Regions from separate parts of the Neobacillus sp. GCM10023253 genome, predicted to be linked through region 1. Evidence: riboswitches for the same ligand, from Rfam matches in the RefSeq annotation. Region 1 holds a riboswitch; each other region holds the start of a gene.
The links. Region 1 has a riboswitch for lysine ahead of ACFPA1_RS16825 (aspartate kinase). Riboswitches for the same ligand answer to the same signal wherever they lie in the genome.

Region 1 (2,205 bases):
GTTGAAAACCTTGGAGAAATGCTTGGCATATATACGCCCCACCGGATCGAGGCCTTTGATAACTCTAACATTCAAGGGACAGACCCGGTGTCAGCGATGATTGTTTTTACAGACGGCAAAGCAAACAAGCGGGAATATCGGAAATATAAAATTAAGTCTGTTGAAGGCCCGGATGATTATGAATCGATGAGAGAGGTAACGAGACGAAGATACTCGAGGGCTCTAAAGGAAGAGCTTCCGCTGCCTGATTTGATCATCATTGACGGTGGAAAGGGGCATGTAGAAGCTGTCCGCGATGTACTAGAAAATGAATTGGGGCTGGACATTCCTCTTGCTGGACTGGTCAAGGATGAGAAGCACCGCACATCACAGCTTATGTATGGGAATCCATTAGAAATTGTAGCGCTTGCCCGGAATAGCCAGGAATTTTATTTACTCCAGCGAATCCAGGATGAAGTTCACCGCTTTGCGATTACCTTCCACCGGCAGACACGCGGTAAAACTGCATTCCAATCCTTACTTGACGACATTCCTGGGATTGGCGAAAAACGCAAGAAGCAGCTATTAAAGGAATTTGGCTCCGTTAAGAAAATGAGAGAGGCAACCCTTGAGGAATTTAGAGGGATTGGCATCCCCAAAAATGTGGCAGAAGAATTAATAAAAAAACTTCAGTCACAATAATTGTCACTCTAGTATTACTATGCTATAATGAATAAAAATTTAATAGACTATCACTTTTATAAGTAAAGTGAAGGTAGAGGTGCGAGCTTCAAGAGTAAAGGCCCGGAGAAGGATGAGCTTCAACGATGGGCTTTGAAAGGGAATGTTCGCCGAAGTTGGGAAACACTCATTATTTTCCTTGCTGGTTCGTCATTGAAAAAATGCCGGATTGTCAAGACCGTTGTCTTGGAGCGCTATCTTTCATTGTCTACTAACGCGAAAATGTTAATTTTGTGTTTTCAAAGCAATGGGATATGCTCCCATTGCTTTTTATTTTTTTACAAGAATGACTGAGAGAAGGGGAAGACATGGGCTTAATAGTACAGAAATTTGGCGGAACCTCCGTTGGCAGCATTGAAAAAATTCTAAATGTCGCAGAATGTGTGCGGGGGGAAAAGGAATGTGGAAACCAAGTAGTGGTCGTTGTTTCGGCGATGGGAAAATCAACGGACCAGCTTGTTAATATGGCAAAGGAAATATCCGAGCAGCCGAATAAGCGGGAAATGGATATGCTGCTTTCAACAGGTGAGCAAGTAACGATCGCATTGCTTTCAATGGCCTTAAACCAAAAAGGTCTGGAGGCTGTTTCCTTTACAGGCTGGCAGGCTGGAATTATGACAGAGCCTGTTCACGGCAATGCAAGGATTTCGAAAATAAACACTGATGCTGTTCAAAACCAGCTTGATGCTGGAAAAGTCGTTATTGTGGCCGGATTCCAAGGGGTTACTGAAGTCGGGGAAATCACTACGCTCGGACGCGGGGGTTCTGATACAACTGCAGTTGCGTTGGCGGCTGCGCTAAATGCGGATAAATGTGATATTTATACCGATGTAACCGGGGTATTTACAACGGATCCCCGTTATGTCAAGAACGCTCGGAAATTATTATCAGTATCGTATGATGAAATGCTTGAACTGGCCAATCTGGGTGCGGGAGTTCTACATCCAAGAGCGGTCGAGTTTGCAAAAAATTATAATGTAAGGCTTGAGGTCCGCTCTAGCATGGAGAAGGTTGAAGGAACTGTAATTGAGGGGGAAGCAACGATGGAACAAAATTTAGTCGTACGCGGAGTCGCGTTTGAAGATGGAATTACACGGGTTACTGTTTTAGGGCTTAGAAATTCATTAACAAGCTTATCAACTATTTTTACGACATTGGCCAAAAATCACATTAACGTGGATATTATTATTCAAAGCACAACAGATGAGGGCGCAGCCAATCTCTCCTTTTCCATCCATACCGATGATTGGATCCCAACCTTAAATGTGCTCGAAAACAATAAAGAAACACTTGCCTATGACCAGCTTGATGCTGAGAATAAACTGGCAAAGGTATCAATTGTTGGTTCCGGAATGATTTCTAATCCTGGTGTGGCTGCGAAAATGTTTGAGGTTCTTGCGAACAGCAATATTCCAGTAAAGATGGTCAGCACCTCAGAAATCAAAGTATCAGCTGTAGTAGAAGAAAAAAATATGCTCAAAGCAG
Region 2 (2,205 bases), on a different contig from region 1:
GAAAAATAATTCTGCGCATTGCAAGCGGGTAGGACATCCCTAGCGATCTTGCAGCTTCCATTTGCCCGCGGTCGATCGATTGGACAGCCCCCCTGAAAATTTCTGCTATATACGCCCCAGTATGAATACTTAACGCAAGCGCGCCGGCTGTAAAGCTGTCAAGGGTTAGAAAATTCGCGATTCCATAATATAGGAACATAATTTGAACGATTAACGGAGTCCCGCGGATAAGCCCAATATAAATATCAGAAATCCAATTAAGAAATTTGATAGAAGAGATTTTAAAACTGGCAAAGATGATTCCAATGATTAATGCAAATAGCAGAGAAATAATTGTAATGGAAATCGTCATCCATGAGGCTTTCAAGAAGGCAACACCATGCTCACTGAGGATGCCGATAATATTTTGCCAAAAAGTCATGATTTCATTTCTACCTCCTTTGAAAAAACGTAAGCCCCAAGCATGGAGCTTACGTTATCCAATTTTCCTATTTTGCGTCTTAAAGATGTGCGGGTGCTTACTTTTCAAGTAAGTTTTCGTTGAACCATTTTTTGCTGATTTTTTCGTAAGTGCCATCCTTCTGCATGTCGTCAATGGCTTTGTTGATTTTATCAGCAAGCTCTTTGTTACCTTCTGCAACCGCAACACTAACGCGGTCCTCATTTAGCAGGTTGCCAATCGGCTTGATTTTTAAACCTTTTTCGTTTTTCGCATTCAAACCGACGATTTTATCAGTAATAACGGCATCTAAACGGCCAATTGCCAAGTCCTGAAGAGCGTTAACATCAGATGGATATCCTTTTACTTGATCGGATAGTTCAAGGGCCATATCTTTCCAAGTGCTTGCCTGGATGACGCCGATTGTTTTTCCCTTTAAATCATCTTTTGAAGTAATATTACTGTTGTTCTCAGCCACAAAGATTTGGGCGCCGGATAAATAATATGGGTTTGTGAAGTCTACTTGTTTATCACGTTCAGGTGTTGCTGTCATACTTCCGATAATTGCATCGTATTTTTTAGCTTTTAAACCTTGGATGATAGTTTCCCATTGATTAGTCACAGGATTTGCCTTTACACCAATTCTTTTGGCAATCTCATTACCAATTTCTACGTCAAAACCAGTTAATTTGTCATCCTTCTTAAAGTTTAATGGCGGATATTGCCCGCTCATCGCAAACGATAGTGTACCCTCTTTAATTAGGCCTAAATCTTCACCCTTTGCCTGGTCTGTTTTAGCTGTTTCTTTCGATCCGCACGCTGCTAGAATCAAAAGTAATGCAGAAACTACTAATATCATAAGTTTTCTCATGATGCTTCCCCCTTTTTAATATAAAAAGCACCGTCCATGTGACGGTGCCTGACACCCTCATTAAAAGCTTTGAATTAGATAGTTCTCCACAATTCTCGTGAGAATTGTGACAGTTCTGCCCCATTTCGAGTACAGCCCCAGCCCTCTGAAAACAGTGATTTCAGAGGCTTCGGCGATTTATCCTTTTTCCTATTTTCATAGATTTCACTGAATCTCCAATAGGATACTAATATAAATCGCGACCTCTACCTCATCTCAAAAGCTTAAAGATGAGGAATTAATATTCTTTTCGCAATAATTAGTATAAGTAAATATTTATACATAATCAAGTATAAATTTACTAGAATATTTCCCCATTTGAAAAGACTTGACGAAAATTTGTTAATTGGTATACATTTTTCTACAATACTAATCTTAAAAAAAAGGGGTCAGAATGATGCTGCAATGCCGTGAGGATGTATTGGCATTCACGAACCAACTCGTGAATATCGAAAGTATTGTGAATACAAAGGGTGAAAAAACAATTGCCCAATATTTATATAAATTTATTTCTGCTTTTCCTTATTTTTCAAAAAATCCTTCTCACATGACGATGTCTCAAACCATTCAGGATGAACATGAAAGATATAATGTATTGGCATTTGTCAAAGGTACAAAAGGGAATAGCCGCCGTACGGTCATTTTGATGGGACATATGGACACGGTTGGAATTGATGATTTTAATCACCTAAAAGAACATGCGTGTTTTCCGGATCAACTAATGGCTGCGTTAAAGAGGGAGGAGCTGCCTGCCTCGGCGAAGGAACATTTAGACTCGGGCGACTGGTTGTTTGGTAGAGGGGTACTCGATATGAAAAGTGGAGTAGCCAGCCACCTCTATCTATTAAAATACTAT
Region 3 (2,205 bases), on a different contig from region 1:
TGCCACATAAGCTCTGCGGAAGCGATAATGACAAATCGCAATTCCTAACCACGCGATAAAGCCGGACATACCTGAAGCATTTAAAAGCCATACATAAACTGTACCATCGCCAAAAAGGGATGCCAGAAAAGCAAGTGTTCCGACTAATGCTGTTACAATTAAAGCATTAACTGGCACACCATTTTTGTTCAATTTACCAAGAAATTTTGGTGCTTTTCCTTGACGTGCCAAATCCCAAAGCATCCGAGTCGATGCATACATTCCTGAATTACCTGCTGATAAAACAGCTGTTAAAATGACTGCATTCATGACAGAAGCAGCAAATGCGATTCCGGCTTTTTGGAAAACAAGCGTAAATGGACTTACAGCAACATCTCCATTAGCAAGGTTTTCATTTGTATAAGGAATAATAAGACCGATAACAAGAATAGCTAACACATAGAATAAAAGAATTCGCCAAAAAACTTGCTTTACTGCACGTGGGATTGATTTTTCTGGGTTATCTGTTTCACCTGCTGCAACACCTAAAAGTTCAGTTCCTTGGAAGGAAAATCCAGCTGCCATAAAGATTCCAAGCATGGCCATGAATCCGCCATGGAATGGTGCATCTCCAACTGTAAAGTTTTTAAAGCCAATTGCTTCATTTCCCATAATTCCAAAAATCATTAACGTACCAGCAATGATAAAGATCACAACAGTTACAACTTTAATTAATGAGAACCAATATTCCGCCTCGCCAAATCCCTTAACAGAAAGATAATTTAACAAGAACATGATAACTAAAAAGATGCTGCTCCACAATAGTGAAGGAGAATCTGGAAACCAAAATTTCATAATCATTGTTACTGCAGAAAGTTCTGCTGCAATCGTAATGGCCCAGTTGTACCAATAGTTCCAGCCTAGGGCAAAACCAAGGGATGGATCCACGAATTTCGTAGCATAGGTACTAAAGCTTCCTGCTACCGGCATGTAGGCACCCATTTCAGCTAAACTTTGCATTAAGAAATAAACCATAATGCCAATAACAAGATATGAAAGAATCGCTCCGCCAGGTCCCGCGCTATGGATAGCACCGCCGCTGGCAAGAAATAATCCGGTCCCGATAGTTCCGCCAAGAGAAATCATTGTAAGATGGCGGGACTTTAAGCTCCGTCTTAATTCATTTTTATCATTTTTTGGACCCGTGGGCCTAGTGTATATTTCGTCTTTTCTTACCTGCGCTGTTTGCATGTTTATGACTCCTTTAAATTTTTTTATTGGAAGGAGTTTGGAATAAAAAATGCCCTCGAAGCAGATTCGACGGCATTTGTATATACCCCGCATCATACCTTCCGAAAGATAGCTCAACACGTAAAGCTGGTAAGTCTATACGTGACAGTTCTGTTCCTGTTCGGAGACAGCCCCAGCATGTTTCTCCAGAGAGAAAAACACACTTCGGCAGCTTTTCCTTTCAAACGGAGTCAAAAACATCTCTGCGTTTCGTCCATTTTACTAATAAAAACCGCGACCTCTACCTCATCGGTTTTGATGAGGATTTAATATTAAGAATGATATATTACTAGAGTATATACGTTTTAATAAATTTGTCAATATTATATATTGGAAACGAGGGATTAGGGGTTTTTGTAAGATGAATATTAATGTAATATGCTTTTATAATTATTCAACTTAATTTTCGGGTGCTATTTCCAGATAATTAATTGTTTTTTAAATATATTAATTAGTTTACATCCTAGCTATGAATCGTTATCATTTTTTTAAATAAATAGTGGAAAGACAGGAGAAATATTCATGCAGATGGTTGGAATTATTATCGGCTCTTTTATAATTGTAGCTGCATTCAATCTTTTCCTCATCCCTCACGAGGTTTTAAGTAGCGGGATGAGCGGTATTTCGATGATAATAGGAATGATTACCCCCATAAACACAGGAGTGGCTAATCTTTTGTTGAACCTTCCCCTTTTAATCATTGGCTATAAAATGCTGGGAAAAAGATTTATCTTTAATTCAATCTTTTCAGTGTTCGTTATTTCTTTAGGACTTTATTTAGTGCCAGTATTTCCTGTCGCGAAAGATACCATCCTCTCATCAATATTTGGCGGAGCTTTGACCGGCCTAGGGGTTGGAATCGTATTTCGAAGCTCGGGTTCAACGGGTGGATTTGATATCATCGGAATGATTGTTTCCCGAAAGAAAGACTTCCCA
Region 4 (2,205 bases), on a different contig from region 1:
TGCCAGCGGTTCGGCCTAATTTTATTATCAAAAAATGTCTTAATTAAAATGGCTGTGGCCACTAGGATAAGGACATAGCCAAGTCCATGTTTGATAATTTGTTCCTGATTGTGGAAATATTTTTCAAAAACCTGAAGGATGAGAATGGCTCCTGTTGCACTTGGGACACTTCCGATTGCAAGATACTTCATGAGTTTAAAGTTAATTGTTTTCTGTCTCCAATGCTGAATGACTCCAAACAGTTTGGTAATGGAGTTGTATACTAGGTCCGTTCCCACCGCAATGGAAGGCTGAATTCCGACCATGATGAGCACTGGGGTTAACAATGCTGCCCCTCCAACCCCTGTTAAACCTACCAATAACCCAACTAATAATCCCATTAATGCAATTCCTATGCTCATGTTGGGGGCCTCCTTCTTTTGTGACTAATTCCGAGTAAATATATGTGAATTATAGAGTTTGGAGAGGGTTTTGTAAACACTTTTCTGAATTTATTAAAGAAATATTTTTGCAGTGAGGATAGAGGGGAAAAGCAGAAATTAAAAAAAGCAGGACAAATCGAACGGGAGCCCGCTCGATTTGTCCTGCTTTCGGGTATCACTCTAAATAACTTCCAGTTCGCTATTCTGCAATAGGACATTCTGAAGTGTTCTGGTTTCCTCTTCGTTTAAAGGAATTAACGGCAAGCGCAGACCGCCGACATTGATCCCTTTCATATTTAGGGATGCTTTTACAGGTGCTGGGCTTGGTGCTGCAAATAAAGCTTTCATAATTGGCAGTAATTCACGGTGTGCATCAGCGGCGCCTGCTAAATCCCCATTTTTAAAGCGTGACACCATATCCTGCATTTCATTCCCGATAATATGAGATGCAACGGAAATCACACCAACGCCGCCAATCGAAAGCACCGGCAAGGTCATTCCATCATCACCGCTGTATAAAGAAAAGTCATCATCAGTTTGTTTAATAATTTCGGCCATGTCATCCAAGTGGCCGCTAGCTTCCTTAACCGCTACAATATTAGGAATCTGAGAAAGGCGGATGACCGTTTCAGCAGATATATTGACGACACTGCGTCCTGGAATATTATAAAGCATTACCGGAAGAGAAGTAGATTCAGCAATCGCTTTAAAATGCTGATACATGCCTTCCTGGGATGGTTTATTATAGTATGGGGCTACGAGCATAATGCCGTCTACAGCGACTTCTTCTGCTAGCTTTGTTAGACTGATTGAGGCTCTTGTGTTGTTTGAGCCAGTCCCTGCAATAACGGGAACTCTCCCGTCCGCAACTTCAACCACAAATTTAAATAAAGCCACTTTTTCCTCAGTTGATAAGGTAGGGGACTCACCGGTTGTTCCACAAACAACCAACCCGTCAGTACCATTCGCTAATAAATAATTTACTAAATCTCTCGTCGCATTAAAATCAATTTCGCCATCCTGATCAAACGGAGTCACCATTGCTGTTAAAACTTGGCCAAAGTACATAAATTTCACCCTTTTAAAATTATTTTTAAAAAGAGGTAAGGCCAAACGCAAAAAGCAGCTGCGGGAAGGGCCCACTAGCTGCATCAGAAACGTTAATTTTACAAGTTCCCCTGCGTGAGATAGCCCTCCATATAGTTTCCTATATGACAATTCTGTATTTATTCAATAACAGAACCAGCTCCCGGAACAATGAGATCCTCAGAAGCTTCGGCAAATTCCCCTTTCCGCCACCGTCAACGGGTCCCATTACCCTTGGATGGTTTACTGATGGTCTTTGCGCCTCTATCCTCACTTCATAAGGTATGAAGTAAGAAGTATGTAATTAAAATTAATATAACAGAATATTCCTATTTGTTCAAGGGGTTTTTATAAAAAACACTAAAATCGTATATTTATTGATAGTTATATAGCATGGGGAGGGCAGCAGAGATTAACAGCCCTACGATTTTTTTTGAGTTTTTTCCCAATTATCCTTAAAATGGAGTTAATGTTGAAGAGGTGAATTATTGTGAAAATCGAAAATATTTTAATTGTCAGCCCCATGTATCAGGAGCTTCGGGCATACATCCAAAATGCGGGCGTCCAAAAGAATATCCGTTATATCCCGGAGGATGAAGCCACTCAGGAGAATTTGAAATGGGCGGATGCACTTGTATCTTTTAATCTCAAATCGGATTACGATTACAGTCATTTAAAATGGGTGCACTCGCTCGGT

Region 2: linked by a shared signal. The riboswitch ahead of ACFPA1_RS11965 (ABC transporter substrate-binding protein) and the one ahead of ACFPA1_RS16825 (aspartate kinase) in region 1 are both predicted to bind lysine.
Region 3: linked by a shared signal. The riboswitch ahead of ACFPA1_RS12925 (amino acid permease) and the one ahead of ACFPA1_RS16825 (aspartate kinase) in region 1 are both predicted to bind lysine.
Region 4: linked by a shared signal. The riboswitch ahead of dapA (4-hydroxy-tetrahydrodipicolinate synthase) and the one ahead of ACFPA1_RS16825 (aspartate kinase) in region 1 are both predicted to bind lysine.

Annotation. Positions count from the first base shown of each region.
Region 1 covers NZ_JBHSHV010000012.1:539,546-541,750, reverse strand. The annotation lists gene uvrC (excinuclease ABC subunit UvrC) at 1-681, shown strand, start outside; lysine riboswitch at 748-925, shown strand; gene ACFPA1_RS16825 (aspartate kinase) at 1,029-2,205, shown strand, end outside.
Region 2 covers NZ_JBHSHV010000008.1:272,882-275,086, reverse strand. The annotation lists gene ACFPA1_RS11970 (amino acid ABC transporter permease) at 1-421, opposite strand, end outside; gene ACFPA1_RS11965 (ABC transporter substrate-binding protein) at 519-1,313, opposite strand; lysine riboswitch at 1,382-1,566, opposite strand; gene ACFPA1_RS11960 (M20/M25/M40 family metallo-hydrolase) at 1,747-2,205, shown strand, end outside.
Region 3 covers NZ_JBHSHV010000009.1:35,838-38,042, reverse strand. The annotation lists gene ACFPA1_RS12925 (amino acid permease) at 1-1,230, opposite strand, end outside; lysine riboswitch at 1,332-1,521, opposite strand; gene ACFPA1_RS12920 (YitT family protein) at 1,792-2,205, shown strand, end outside.
Region 4 covers NZ_JBHSHV010000015.1:26,022-28,226, forward strand. The annotation lists gene ACFPA1_RS18745 (sulfite exporter TauE/SafE family protein) at 1-401, opposite strand, end outside; gene dapA (4-hydroxy-tetrahydrodipicolinate synthase) at 603-1,490, opposite strand; lysine riboswitch at 1,603-1,783, opposite strand; gene ACFPA1_RS18755 (D-2-hydroxyacid dehydrogenase) at 1,999-2,205, shown strand, end outside.